2 regions of the Paenibacillus sp. FSL H8-0282 genome follow, and region 1 is predicted to be linked to the other one. Evidence: riboswitches for the same ligand, from Rfam matches in the RefSeq annotation. Region 1 holds a riboswitch; the other holds the start of a gene.
What was found. A riboswitch is a leader RNA that binds a small molecule or an ion and turns the genes downstream of it on or off. The one in region 1 is predicted to bind S-adenosylmethionine.

Region 1 (7,472 bases):
TTCCTTGATAAAGCGGTCCAAGTGCATCAAAGCCTTCAAAAGTAATTCCTAAGGAACCACCGCTTTCGCCTGTTTGTGCAAAAGCGGTGTTTTTTTGAAATATAAGTCTGGCTGCTTCTTCATTACTAAAAACTGCGGGTGATATTTTTGACGACAAATCAGTTGAAATGGCTTAGTTATCTTACTTGCCTTATCATGTTCCTCGCTGTACTCGGAGGAGCGGTAGTGACGAAGACTGGATCGGGCTTGGAATGCGGAAATGAATGGCCGCTCTGTCATGGAAAATTAATTCCGGCTTATACTATAGGCTCGATGATTGAATACACCCATCGCTTGTTTAGCGGTTTGGCAGGGTTATTCTCACTTGCCTCGATGTTTGCTTTTTGGCGTTATGCTCGTACGCGGCGCGATTTGCTGGGATATGCATTTATGACCTTAGTATTCGTCATCGTTCAAGGTGGTATGGGAGCGCTTGCAGTAATTAAATCCCAATCCGCTGCTGTAATGGCGTTGCATATGGGTTTTTCTTTGATCGCCTTTTCAAGCGCTATGATGTTGGCTCTTGGAACCAAGAGATGGCATGAAGCACGTGAATATGATCATAAGCTGGAGGCTCAAAAGAAGCCCGTAAGTAAGGCTTTTCGCAATTTAACCTGTTTTACTGCCATCTATTCTTATATTGTCGTGTATATTGGAGCCTTTGTAAGTCATACGGATTCACAAGGCGGGTGTTCGGGTTGGCCGCTTTGTAATGGAGAATGGGTTCCGGAGCTTTCCGGAGGTGTAGGTGTTGTTTTTACGCATCGGATTGCGGCTTTAATCTTATTCATGCTTACTGCGCTGCTTGGGCATTTAGCATTTTGGAAACATAAGGATTATCCAGAGCTTAGAGCGCTAGGTATAGCTGCAGTGCTGTTATGCTTGATGCAGGTATTTAGTGGGGCGGCTGTGGTTTACACTCTAGATAATGAAAGGCTGTACATATTTGCCGCTTTGGCTCATATTTTACTGATTGCCAGTTTGTTTGGTGTCTTATGTTATATGAGTGTAAGAGTCTGGCAGCTAAATCGCGCGAGTAGTGTCGTGTCTGGAAAAAATGTAACGAGCCCAATGATTCCACCGCCTTGGTAGAACATTCCCTCCGTGGATAGAGGTGCTTCACCCGCGGAATAATAAAGTGGAAATCGGTATATCGTGGAGCTGATTGGCCGATGCTTACGTCGCGAGTTTTGTACGAAGCAGTCCATGGAAGCAGACGCTGAACAAAACTTTAGGAGGACTGGGATATGCTGCGGGTATTACTTGGAGAGCCGCCTCGAAAGAACAGCGGTGTGTTGGCTGATGCGATGGAGAATATGGCCACTTTTGCAGCATTGCTGCGCAAGGAAATGAGTGCCCATGAGGATAATGACCATGAATACCGCAAGCTGGAGATTTGGACACGTGGGCTGATTTCCTCTCTGGATGAACTGGAGCAAAGTTGGTTCGCGGCCGCTTTTTACCGGAAATTAGTGATTGCGGGTTATATGGATGATATGACACCGGTGGAACAGGGCGATTATGCACGTTATGTTTATTTTTATAAAGATGGCTTTATCCGGGTTTTCTCTCTTCTGGACAAGCTTGGGACGGTACTGAATCATTTTTATGATCTCAAAACATCCAAATTAAAAACGCACTTTTCTTACTTTACAGTGCTGCGTCAGCTTCAATTATTGAATGTGCATCCTGCATTAGCGGATCAACTGGAAGAGATTAAGAACTCCTACCGCGATCCATTGGAGAATTTACGCAAGCGCAGAAATGCTGAAATTCATTATATGAATTCCGAAATGCAGGATGATTTGTGGCAGCGGCACCAAGGTCTGCATGACAAAATTCAGCTCGAGGATCTGGATAGCCATCTTGAGGATTTAAAACAATCGCTCGAAATGAACTGTAAGACATTAATCGCGGCATTCAGCTACAGCAATGAACAGCTGCGTAAGGAAATAAGCAAGGTAAAGAGCATAAAATCGTAATTGTTCAATATATTTCCTTTTGACAAAAATAGATAAACTCACTATACTTATGCTTGCATTAAAGTATGTACGATTTCAGAAAAAATATAATTTCATAACTTTATCTTATCGAGAGCGGCGGAGGGATAGGCCCGATGAAGCCCGGCAACCGATTTGTATCCAGCGCGGGAAGCGTTGTACAAATGTCATGGTGCTAATTCCTACAATGGCGCAGGTTGCGGTCGTTGGCAGATGAGAAGGCATTGTCTTAATAAACCCACAGAGCCTCTTGCGATCTGCATCGATCGTTGGAGGTTTTTTTGTATAGAATAAGTGAAGTATAAAGGGGGGCGACGAGAGTTGATTAATCTAAAAGGGATAACAAAGGTTTATGGAAAAGGGAGTAATGCGGCAACAGCACTTTCTGGATTGAATCTGTCCATCGAGAAAGGTGAAATATTCGGAGTCATCGGCCACTCTGGAGCCGGGAAAAGTACATTGATCCGTTGCATTAATCTGTTGGAACGTCCGACAGAAGGAGAGGTCTGGGTAGACGGTGTTGAGCTAACCAGTCTTAACCAAGGTCAGCTGCAGGAACAGCGGCGCAAGATTGGGATGATTTTTCAACATTTCAATTTGCTGTCTTCAGCGACCGTGTACGATAATATTGCCTTTCCACTGCGCCTTGCAGGTACGTCGAGAACAGCTATTGATACAAAAGTCAAAGACCTGCTCGCTCTAGTTGGGCTTGAAGAACATAAAGATAAGTTTCCTTCTCAGTTATCTGGAGGACAAAAGCAGCGGGTCGGCATCGCCCGGGCACTAGCCAGTGACCCTGATGTGCTGCTGTGTGACGAGGCCACTTCTGCGCTTGATCCCCAGACAACGGACTCCATTCTTAAGCTGCTGCTCGATATTAATAAAAGATTCCATTTGACCATTGTGCTGATCACACATGAAATGCATGTAATCCAGAGCATCTGCGACCGTGTCGCGGTCATTCATGGTGGTGGGATTGTTGAGCAAGGCAAAGTTACAGAGGTATTTCTCAAGCCGCAGCATGAGGTTACACGCGATTTCATCCGCAGTGAGACACAGAATGAAGGACCTCTTCGAGTGGCGCTTGATGCTGCTGCCGGGGATAACTCTAAAGCTGTCAAAATTACTTTTTTCGGAGAAAAAACATACGGCTCGGCACTATCCGATGTCGTGCGTGATACGGGTGTAAGCTTTGCAATCTTACATGGTACCATCTCAACGATTAAAGATGTGCCTTATGGACAGATGATTGTGCGGTTCGAAGGGCCAGCTGAGGCGATTGCTGTAACGATCTCCAGACTAATTGCTCAAGGCCTTGATGTGGAGGTGATTTCGTAATGAATTTTGCAGATCTAAATTGGCAAGAAATGATGGATGCTACGGTTGCTACTATAAAAATGATATTTTTTTCCGGATTGTTCACAATTATTCTTGGTTTACCACTCGGAATTCTATTGTATTTATGGGGGAAATCGAATAGTATAGTAATCAGAGTAACTTACTCGGTCTTATCATTACTTGTAAATATTCTACGTTCCATACCCTTTATCATTTTGATGGTGGCTCTAATTCCTTTCAGCAAAGCCGTTGTTGGAACCTCCATTGGTGTACTCGGTACGATTCCACCTCTGGTGATTGGTGCAGCTCCGTTTTTTGCCCGCTTGGTAGAGACGTCGTTAAGAGAGGTAGACCGCGGAGTCATCGAAGCCGCACAAGGTATGGGAGCATCGACGAACCAAATCGTTATGCGTGTTCTTTTGCCAGAAGCTCGTCCAGGTCTGCTCGCTGGAGTTACGATCACACTGGTTACACTGGTCTCCTATACAGCAATGGCTGGTATGGTTGGGGGCGGCGGATTAGGTGACTTGGCGATTCGTTACGGCTACCACCGCTATGAGACGGAGATTATGATTGTTTCTATAATATTTATTGTCGTACTGGTGCAATTGCTACAAATGGCCGGTGACCGACTCGTAAAACATTACACACGGAAATAAGGTACATCCATATATATCCTTATTCAATACAAAATATAGATTAGAGGGGGATTTACAATGAAAAAAGTACTACTTACATTTTTTAGCCTGACACTGGTTGCGGTGCTTGCGGCTTGCGGTAACAACAATGCATCTAATAATGCTGGGAGCTCGGCTGCTACAACAGCACCAAACGCAGAAGCAACAAGTGAACCTACTAAAGATCCAGTAAAATTGGTGATTGGTGCCTCACCTGTTCCTCATGCTGAAATTTTGAAGGCTATTGCTCCATTGCTTGAAAAAGATGGAATTACACTTGAAATCAAAGAATTCACTGACTATATTCAACCTAACGTACAGCTTGATGAGAAGGAGTTAGACGCTAACTTTTTCCAACACCAACCGTATCTGGATGACCAAAACAAAAATAATAAAACCGACCTGGTCTCTGTTGCATCCGTTCACGTTGAACCTTTTGGAGCTTATTCCAAAAAAATCAAATCGATCGATGAGTTGGCTGATGGTGCAAAAGTTGCCATTCCGAACGATGCTACTAACGGTGGCCGTGCACTAATCCTACTTGCAAAAAATGGTCTGATTACCTTGAAAGATGATACAAACATTGCTGCAACAAAAGCAGATATCACTGAAAACAAGAAAAATCTCGACATCATTGAGTTGGAAGCTGCTATGCTCCCACGTCAACTGGATGAGGTAGACCTTGCTTTGATCAACACGAACTTTGCACTAGACGCTGGTCTTGTGCCAACTAAAGATGCATTGTTCATCGAGGGTGTAGATTCCCCTTATGCTAACATTTTGGTAACCCGTCAAGACAATAAAGATTCCGAAGCCATCAAAAAGCTGGTTGCTGCCCTGAATTCTCCAGAAGCTAAAGCTTTCATTGAAGAAAAGTACGAAGGTGCGATCATTCCAGCGTTTTAAGGAATGAAGCTAAATTCGTCTATAGTCATAACAAGAACCCGCAGCCAAGTTGGCTTGCGGGTTTTATGTTCTAAGGTTGTGAGAGAATGTTAAATCCTCTATAATAAGAAAATCCCGATCTCCTTTACAGGAGAATCGGGAGGGTTATTGAACGGGATTTAGAATACTTGAACTACTTCTTCAACGCCTTCTACTTCTTCAAGGAGGGCGCGTTCAATCCCGGCTTTCAAGGTGATCGTGGAGCTTGGGCAGCTGCCGCAGGCACCCATAAGTTTCAACTTAACGATGCCGTCTTCCACATCGACCAGTTCTACGTCACCGCCATCGCGCTGCAGGAACGGACGAAGCTTATCCAGCACTTCTAGTACTTCATCATACATTTCGGTGCTTTGTGCATTCTCACTCATTTCTCAATCACTCCTTTCGTAAGTTCATTATAGTACAAAAAGTTAAAAAATAAAATGGTTAGGCGGAATAGGGAGATCATCATGAGACCAATTATTGAATTTTGTTCCAGCAACATGGGTCACGGAACAGACAAGCTAATGCATAAGCTGGAGGAAAATCCAGATTATGATGTCATTGAATACGGATGTCTGAACAATTGTGGAGAGTGTTATTTAATGCCTTTCGCCATGGTTGAAGGTGACATTATTGCAGCAGACACTGTTGCAGAGCTAGAAGAGAAAATTGAGGCCAAGATCAAAGAGCTTGAGGCTTGGTTTAATATAGATCTTGACTAAATTTCTCGAGAAAAAAAGAGGGAGCACTCCATAATCTAAATTATGGAGTGCTCCCTCTTTTTGGAACCTTACTTGAACAAAATCCACCAATTTGATCGATTAGGCAACATATTGGAGAGTGCAGGGGCTACCGTGAAGGTGCCACCGGACTCAGGCGACCTTATATTGAGTGTTTTCCTACATTTGGATTGCTATCGGACCCCATAGTCACTATTCACCTGAAAAACAGCATAAATGAACCTCATTATAAGCAATAACTTCACTGGAGTCCGAAACTCTCCTTCAAAGGCTGAAAATTTGCGAATAAGGTCATCTGAGTCCGAAGGGTATACGCACCAATAACGTAAGGAAGCTACTCTCGTGTTTATCTGAGAGTAGCTTCCTTTAATACTTATGAACCAATCATAGGCTTATCCTAAAGTGCGTTTCGACATCCAGAGCACTCCGCTCTTGAGGATGCGGGGAACCCGTCCTTTGACGGAGCGTTGTCCCATAAGTCCGAATCCTGCTTTTTTTCCTAGTGACCCTAAAGTACCCTTCAGGCGAATAGGATGAAGCTTAGGAGTCTCACCGCGCCAGGTCGCTTGGATAACCTGAGCTACCTGCTCACCCTGTGCTCCGGCGGCTTGTGCGCTTGGTGCGAATGGCAGACTGGCACAGTCGCCAATCACATATACCTCCGGATAATCCGGTATACGATAATACTCATCCAGCATAATCCGTCCACCACGGTCCTTCGACACATTCAAATCTTGAACTACTTTTACAGGTTGAATCCCTGCGGTCCATACTGTCACATCTGAAAGGATTTCCTCGGTACCGTTAAAAATCGAATCCTTCTCTACATGAGATACAGAGATTCGTCCTAGCGTTTGCACCTGATGGTGATGAAACCATTCCTCTACGTACTGTGACAGCTTTGCCGGAAAGGCAGACAAAACACGTTCACCGCGATCCAGAATAGCGATGTTAAGGTCTGGACGGCTTTCCCGAAGCTCTGCGGCTAATTCAACACCGCTTAATCCTCCACCTACGATGTTTATCGTTCCGTAAGGCTTCACATCATTTAGTCGGCGGTAGGTTTCCCGAGTACCAGCAAAGGTCTGGATGCTGCAGGTATATTGATCAGCACCAGGGATGTTGTGGTAATTATCGGTACAGCCAAGAGCAATGGCTAGGAGATCATAAGATACAATCTCACCGGACTCCATACTGACTATTTTGCTCTCCAAATCAATGGAACTCACTTCACCGTACCGGACAGTAAGCCGGGGGTGAACCGGAAAATGAATGCGCAGGTGATAATCAGTTACGGTACCTGCGGCGAGCGCATAATATTCCGTTTTGATTCCTTGATAAGGCATTCGGTCAATTAAGATAATTTCAACATCATGAGGAAGATGATTATTGAGTAATTCTTGAATTAAGGCTAGGCCGCCGTAGCCACCGCCAAGAACGAGTATTGTTCTCATGCTGACCGAACTTCCTTTCCAATATGGGATAACAAATCTCAGGTAGTCTTCTTATTCGTATACCTTAACTTCATTATAGAAAGTGTCACGTTCGACAGGAATTCGTCCAGCACCTTTCACTAGCCAGATCAATTCGTCGCGAGTCAGACCTTCCGGTGTTAAGGCGCCAGCCGCGTGGCTGATACGTTCTTTTAGAATTGTGCCATGCACATCTGATGCACCGAAGTTCAGCGCAACTTGAGTAAGCTGAGGGCCAATGTTAATGAAGTACGCTTTGATGTGATCGAAATTGTCCAA
Region 2 (7,472 bases), 3.0 Mb from region 1:
AATATTACAGTGAATATAATGGGAACGAAGCTATTTATGAGGAGTTATGTGCTTGGCGCCGCAGCCGAGCTTCTAGTGAACGGAAAGCCCCTTACATTCTTGCCAGCAATCGTTTGTTACGTTTGATAAGCACTTTCTTGCCGCATACACCAGAGGAGCTGCTGCAGATCCCTGGTGTAGGGGAAGGAAAGGTAGCCCAATATGGCACGGATTGGTTGGCTATAACCTCTACGGCTGCAAGGGAACACTCCTTTCCTTTGAATTGGGTACACCAAGAAATTGAGGAGGATTCTTTTGTATCCTGGCTCTATAAACAGAAAGAGGTCAAATATAAGAAACAGCTAGAAAGACTGCGATTACGGCGAATTCTGCTGCAAGGGATCGAGAATGGGTTAGGGTTAGAACAGCTTAAGGTGAACAGTGGAGTGAACCGTCGCGAACTGATTGAAGCGGTAGAGGAGCTGGAAAGAGAAGGTTATTGCGTGGAGAAACTGATCGAGGTAGAACTGAAAAATGTGCCGCAGAATGAGCAGGAGGCGATATGGAATGCCTATGCAGAGGTTGGAGATCTTTTTCTAAAGCCAGTGCTGCATAAGGTGTATGGGGAGGATTTTTCAGCAGCAGAAGGGCTGGATAGCTATTATGAACGTCTGCGGCTGATCCGCATTCGTTTCCGGCGGGAGCAAGCTCCTAAAGTGGGCATGGCGACCAGTTTCTAGTAGCTTTTTATCATATCAAAAAGACGAAGGCTTCCTTACACCATAGGGTTAAAGGGCCTTCGTCTTGCCTATTCGTCCGTTTATTTTCATAGCCATTCTTTCTTGCGGAATACATACAGCATCCCACAGCCTAACGTCAACATTAGACCTATAACGGCAAAATAACCGTATTTCGTATGCAATTCCGGCATATGATCAAAGTTCATCCCATAGATTCCGGTAATTACGGTCAAAGGCATGAATATCGTTGTAATCGCGGTAAATACTCTCATAATTTCATTGGCGCGGTTGGCGATACTGGATTGGTAGGCCTCACGTAAGTTGCCCATGAGATCGCGGTACGTCTCAAAAGTTTCGGATATTTTAACTGCATTTTCATAAATGTCGCTAAAGTATTTCTGCAGCTGATCATCAATCAGACGGAGGTCTTTTTTATTCAGGGTATTGATAACCTCTTTCTGTGGTCCCAGCATCTTCTTTAACCATAAGATCTCACTTCGCAGACCGATAATCTCACTCAAATGAGATTTCTTGGTATGCATTAGAATATCCTCTTCAAGCTTCTCAATCCGGGCTTCAATTCGGTCACCTACGGAGAAATAATTATCTACGACAAGGTCGATAAGCAGGTAAAGGAATTGGTCGGGTTCGCTAACCTCTTGTTCCCATAACATGGGCTTCAGGACGCGTAGCTCGTGAATCTTTTGTTTCGTTACAGTAATAATATAATGTCTGCCCAAGAATATATTGAGCGCCCGCAGGAAGATTTCCTCATCATCAAAGCGGATGCTGTTTACAACAATAAAGTAATGACTTTCGTATATTTCGATCTTTGGACGTTGATCCTCTTCACTAAGGCAATCCTCAACAGCGAGATCATGCAGGTTGAACAGGGGCTGAAGCAGCTCCAAATCCTCCACATCTGCATCAATCCAATAGAACCCTTCTGTTGGGGGTGTCAATGTTTCATCAATTTCATCAATAGGTGTAAAAACCCCTGCATTCACCAGCCGGATTTTCATCTGATTCCACTCCTTCTATCCCCGGGTCTTCACCAGGGACTGCTAATTAAGCACAGAGAAAAAATCAGCTTGGCCGGCGTTACAATCAATACAAGAGGCCGAATGACGATTCGAGGGCATGAAGAAGAACTGCTCCCGCCGCCGGCAAGCTGATGATTATCCTGTGTGGTTGCTCATTCTGTACACTTAATTGCGAGCTCGGGTCGCCTTCCATTCTTCTTCTCACCTCTTCTTTTCGTTCAGGTATGAAATACTTGTCTAGTATAACAACGGAGTATGCCTCTTTCAAGCAAATTTATTGTTACTTTGAGGCTACTTCAGCATTGTATGGACTTGACGAAAAGGAGGTTCATGATTTAAAGTAAATTTTAAAGAAATTTAATTGAATACAGCTAAATCTTATCAAGAGCAGGTGGAGGGACTAGCCCTATGAAACCCGGCAACCGGCGTGTGAACGCACGGTGCTAATTCTTGCGGAACTTTGCTGACGACTAACCCTCGTCCAAAAGTTTCTGGCAGATGAGAGAGGCGCATATGACTGTAGATATGACCTTTCTCGTTTTCCGAGAAAGGTCTTTTTATTGTTCAGAAAGCCGCGATGTGACAACATAACCTAAATACAGTTAAGGAGTGGAAAGACAATGCCAATTAAAATTCCCGACAGTTTACCAGCAAAAGAAATACTATCCGGTGAAAATATTTTTGTGATGGATGATAGTTTGGCTTTCCATCAGGATATCCGTCCACTAAGGATTGCTATTCTGAATCTCATGCCGACTAAAGAAACGACGGAGACTCAATTGCTGCGTTTAATAGGAAATTCACCGCTACAAGTTGACGTTACCTTGCTGCATCCACGCTCACATACTTCTAAGAATACTTCTGCTGAGCATTTGAGAAGCTTTTACAAAACTTTTGACGAGATCAGCCACCGCCGTTTGGATGGTCTTATTGTTACAGGAGCACCCGTAGAGCAAATGGAGTTTGAGGAAGTATCCTATTGGGAAGAGCTAAAAGAGATTTTTGAATGGAGCAAGGATAATGTGACCTCGACCATGCATATCTGTTGGGCAGCACAGGCAGGGTTGTATCATCATTTTGGTGTTCGTAAAGTGGCTTTGCCTGAAAAATGTTTTGGAGTATTCTCCCATACGATTAATCAAAATAACATTAAATTGCTGCGCGGCTTTGACGAGGTATTCCATGTACCGCATTCCCGTCATACCGATGTCTCCCGCGAAGATATTGAGAGCAATCCAGATCTGCAGATTCTGGCGGAATCCGAAGAAGCTGGTATGTATCTAGTAGCTACGACCGACGGCAAACAAATATTTGTGACCGGACATTCCGAATACGATCCATTATCCTTGAAATGGGAATATGATCGTGATTTGGAGAGGGGCATGGAGATGGCCTTGCCGAAACACTATTTCCCTAAAGATGATCCAGAACAAACACCTCCTGCAGTGTGGCGTGCACATGCCAACTTATTATTCTCTAATTGGCTCAATTACTATGTATATCAAGAGACACCTTACGATATCGACCCGATTGTTTATTAAGATCAGCGCTACATTACAATTTAGGAGGCATTTATCATGGACGACAAACTTAGGATTGAAAGCAGACTGGCACAAATAGGTTCACAAGAAGATCCGGCTACCGGAGCCATTAATTTCCCTATCTATAATGCTACGGCATTCCGTCACCCGAAGCTTGGGCAGAGCACAGGTTTCGATTATAGCCGTACCAAAAGTCCAACCCGTTCCGTACTAGAGAATGCGGCTGCGGAATTGGAGTCTGGTGATGCAGGTTTTGCCTGTAGTTCTGGGATGGCAGCTATTCAAACCATATTTACCCTGTTTGGGCAAGGCGATCACTTGATCGTTTCGCTGGATCTTTACGGCGGGACCTATCGTTTGTTGGAACGAATTATGTCCAAGTTTGGAATCACTGCTTCCTATGTAGATACGAATGATTTGGATGCGCTTGAGGCTTCACGTCTTCCAAATACGAAGGCGATATTTATTGAAACGCCAACGAATCCTTTGATGATGGTTACGGATATTGCAGCCGTTGCTACTTGGGCCCGTCATCATGGGCTGCTCACAATTGTAGACAATACACTGCTGACTCCATTTTTCCAGCGTCCTCTGGAATTAGGTGCGGACATTGTAGTCCATAGTGCTACCAAATATTTGGGCGGACACAATGATGTACTTGCGGGTCTTATTGTATCTAAAGGAGCTGAATTATCCGCTGAAATAGCGATTCTACATAACTCTATTGGCGCTGTGCTTGGGCCAACAGACAGTTATCAGCTGATGAGAGGCATGAAGACACTGGCCCTGCGTATGGAACGGCACGAGAGCAATGCGCTAGCAATTGCCCGCTATCTACAAGAGCATCCGGCGATTGCGGAAGTGTTCCATCCAGGCCTGCCGGATCATCCGGGATATGAAATCCAGAATCGCCAGTCCTCGGGCAATACCGGAATTTTTTCTTTCAAATTAAAAGATGCCAGATACGTAGAACCTCTGCTTCGTCATATCCGGCTTATTGCCTTCGCGGAGAGCCTCGGCGGGGTTGAATCGCTAATGACCTATCCTGCAGTACAGACGCATGCGGATATTCCTGTGGAAATTCGGAATGCGGTGGGTGTAGATGATCGATTGCTGCGCTTCTCGGTCGGTATTGAACATGCGGAGGATCTAATTGCTGATCTTGGTCAAGCTTTAGAGGCTGCGCGAGCGGAAATCGAAACGAAGTAAAAGTAACGGCAACCCAGATCGGCACCGAATGCTGGGAAATATCGAGGATCTATCTCACCGTTGATTTAGAGCTGGTGTTGGACGCAGGATGAAATAGAGCTGTCTCATAAGCCGGGAATTGGCTGCTGGGATAGCTCTTCTTTTTGGACTTTTTGCTATTGGACACAGCTGACCTTAGACACAGCATTATTACACATTTGGAATGTTAACGGACTCCACAGCAGCTATTGCGCTAAAAACCAGCCTTCATGAGTCTCTTGTCAAGGAATAGCGTGGCTGGAGTCCATAACTATGCTCCAAAGGCTAAATACTAACTAATAACGTCATCTGTGTCCGGCAGCCTCAAGGAATTTTGATTCACCGGGTGCAGGCAGCAATGTAAGGACTCTTTCTGCTGGATGGTATCTTGCTAAGAAAGTAAAAAGTTTTTCAAGCTGTTCAGATTGTGATACGATGAGGAAATGAACTGTTCATTTATTAAAATATAAGGTATAAGTTACATACTATACTTTATCCTTATGTTACTACGAGAAACGGTTGTTATCTCTAAAGGACGACAACGTTATTTTTCTTGTGATTTTGTGAATCTACCATATCCCTAAGGGTTTAAAAGGAGGATGCGAACGATGAGTACGATAGATCTTATTTTGGATAAAGCCCTGCGGGGTGACCGTCTCCAATTGGAAGATACCATCCGACTATTCGAGAGCAACGAAATTGAGAAAATGGGTGCTGCTGCAAACACTATTATGGAACGCTGGCATCCGGACCCGTTAGCCACATTTGTAATTGGCCGTAATATTAACTATACGAATGTATGTGATGTGTACTGCCGTTTTTGTGCTTTTTACCGCAGACCAGGCTCGGATGAAGGCTATGTGCTGCCAGATGAAACGATTTATCAAAAAATTGCTGAAACGATTGCTGTTAATGGTACAGAAATTCTTATGCAAGGTGGAACTAATCCTAACCTTCCATTTAGCTACTATACAGATATACTGCGCGGAATTAAGCAACGTTTCCCTGAGATTACAATGCACTCCTTCTCTCCTGCTGAGATTATGAAGATGAAAGAAGTATCAGGATTACCACTGGAACAAGTGGTTCGTGAAATTCATGCTGCGGGTCTGGATTCCTTGCCAGGCGGAGGCGCAGAAATTCTTGATGACCGTACACGCCGCAAAATCAGCCGGCTAAAAGGCTCGTGGCGCGAGTGGATGGATGTAATGCAGACAGCACATAAAGTGGGTATGAATACAACAGCAACAATGGTGATTGGGCTTGGAGAAAGTATGGAAGAACGAGCTTTGCACTTACTACGTGTACGTGAGGCTCAGGATGAGTGTATTGCCAACAAATATGATTCTGAAGGTTTCTTGGCCTTTATCTCATGGACATTCCAGCCGGACAATACCAACCTGAAGCTGGACAGACAAACGCCTGAGGAATATCTGAAGACGGTAGCGATCAGCCGCCTTGTGTTGGATAATATTAAGAACTTCCAATCTTCTTGGGTCACTATGGGGCCAGAGGTCGGCAAGCTCTCCTTGCAATATGGCTGCAACGATTTCGGCAGCACAATGATTGAAGAGAACGTAGTATCTTCGGCGGGTGCGACTTATAAGGTAAACATCGAGTCGATTACTCAGCTGATTCGCGAAGCAGGCAAAGTTCCAGCGCAGCGGAATACACGTTATGATATTCTGCGGGTGTTCGATGATCCTAATGCGAAGATTGATAATGATTTTGTAATGCAGAACTAATATATATTAATTATTAATCAACGCTTGATGCTTGTTAATCCTTAAGTGGATTACTGAGCATCAAGCGTTTTTTTTGTAAGGTTAGGATTACGATCATTAGCAAGCCTTATTGCAGAACACATCTGAATCTTCGCTTGTTATATCATCCGCTAGGCGTACGGACCCAGTGGACCTTAATTGCAAATTCAGCGCTTCTTGAGTCGGGGTTCGGACCCCAGCGACGCTATTCCTTGAAAAGAGCCCCATATAGGCTGGTTTTTAGTGCAATAGCGACTGTGGGGTCCGATAGCATAGGGAAAATCGGAAAATGTGGCGTATAAGAGCATCAGTGTCCGATAGAGCTGATGTATACGAACAATATGAACTAATGTTAACTACACAAACGAGGGTTGGTGTGGAGTACGCCTTTTAACGAAGCTTTATATAAATGTGAACATAAAAATATTTTTTTATTTCTTTTTACCCATTCACATTATTATCCAAAAGTGATATCATAATCATATCAAAAGAATATCTAGTGGGGGTGCTTTTATGAAAGAGAAAACGCTTCGTCCTGTCAGTGGATTTTGGGTTCTCGCCTTAATTGCAGTTTGTTTAGCTGGGGGAATTTATGGTGCGGTTCAAGAGTATGTCGCAGTGCCAGTCATTCTGTTCGTTGTAGCTGGGGTATTATGTACAAGTGTTACGGTTGTGCAGCCCAATAAGTCGGTTGTAGTTACCTTTTTCGGGCAATATGTAGGGACTATCGTGACAAGTGGCTTGTTTGCAGTCATTCCGTTCAGTTTGCGCAAGACGGTTTCCCTCCGCGTACGTAACTTTAACAGTGTCAAGCTGAAGGTTAATGATGTGGAAGGTAATCCGATTGAAATTGCTGCAGTTATCGTATTTAAGGTAATTAACTCTGCAAAAGCGCTTTTTGATGTAGATAAATATATGGCGTTTGTGGAAATTCAAAGTGAAACAGCGCTGCGTCATGTGGCCAGTAAATACCCGTATGATAACTTCAATGAATCGGGCATGTCCCTGCGGGCCAATGCAGATGAGATTGCTAAAGAATTGGCAACCGAGCTGCAAGAACGTTTGTCGATATCTGGTGTAGAGGTCATTGAAGCGCGGCTCACACACTTGGCTTATTCCACAGAGATTGCCAGTACAATGTTGCAACGTCAGCAAGCATCTGCAATTCTGTCCGCTCGT

Region 2: it holds a riboswitch for S-adenosylmethionine, as region 1 does, so the genes downstream of both, metA (homoserine O-succinyltransferase) here and NST94_RS24870 (methionine ABC transporter ATP-binding protein) in region 1, are expected to answer to the same signal.

Annotation. Positions count from the first base shown of each region.
Region 1 is NZ_CP150146.1:5,735,591-5,743,062, reverse strand. Features, by position in the region: gene NST94_RS24885 (thioredoxin family protein) at 1-45, shown strand, start outside; gene NST94_RS24880 (heme A synthase) at 148-1,131, shown strand; gene NST94_RS24875 (Cthe_2314 family HEPN domain-containing protein) at 1,287-2,021, shown strand; SAM riboswitch class I at 2,124-2,259, shown strand; gene NST94_RS24870 (methionine ABC transporter ATP-binding protein) at 2,361-3,377, shown strand; gene NST94_RS24865 (methionine ABC transporter permease) at 3,377-4,036, shown strand; gene NST94_RS24860 (MetQ/NlpA family ABC transporter substrate-binding protein) at 4,094-4,960, shown strand; gene NST94_RS24855 (NifU family protein) at 5,119-5,367, opposite strand; gene NST94_RS24850 (YuzB family protein) at 5,449-5,703, shown strand; gene NST94_RS24845 (NAD(P)/FAD-dependent oxidoreductase) at 6,114-7,175, opposite strand; gene mqnE (aminofutalosine synthase MqnE) at 7,227-7,472, opposite strand, start outside.
Region 2 is NZ_CP150146.1:1,926,591-1,934,062, forward strand. Features, by position in the region: gene NST94_RS08285 (HRDC domain-containing protein) at 1-719, shown strand, start outside; gene corA (magnesium/cobalt transporter CorA) at 806-1,741, opposite strand; SAM riboswitch class I at 2,138-2,267, shown strand; gene metA (homoserine O-succinyltransferase) at 2,383-3,303, shown strand; gene NST94_RS08300 (PLP-dependent transferase) at 3,340-4,512, shown strand; gene mqnC (cyclic dehypoxanthinyl futalosine synthase) at 5,139-6,275, shown strand; gene NST94_RS08310 (SPFH domain-containing protein) at 6,807-7,472, shown strand, end outside.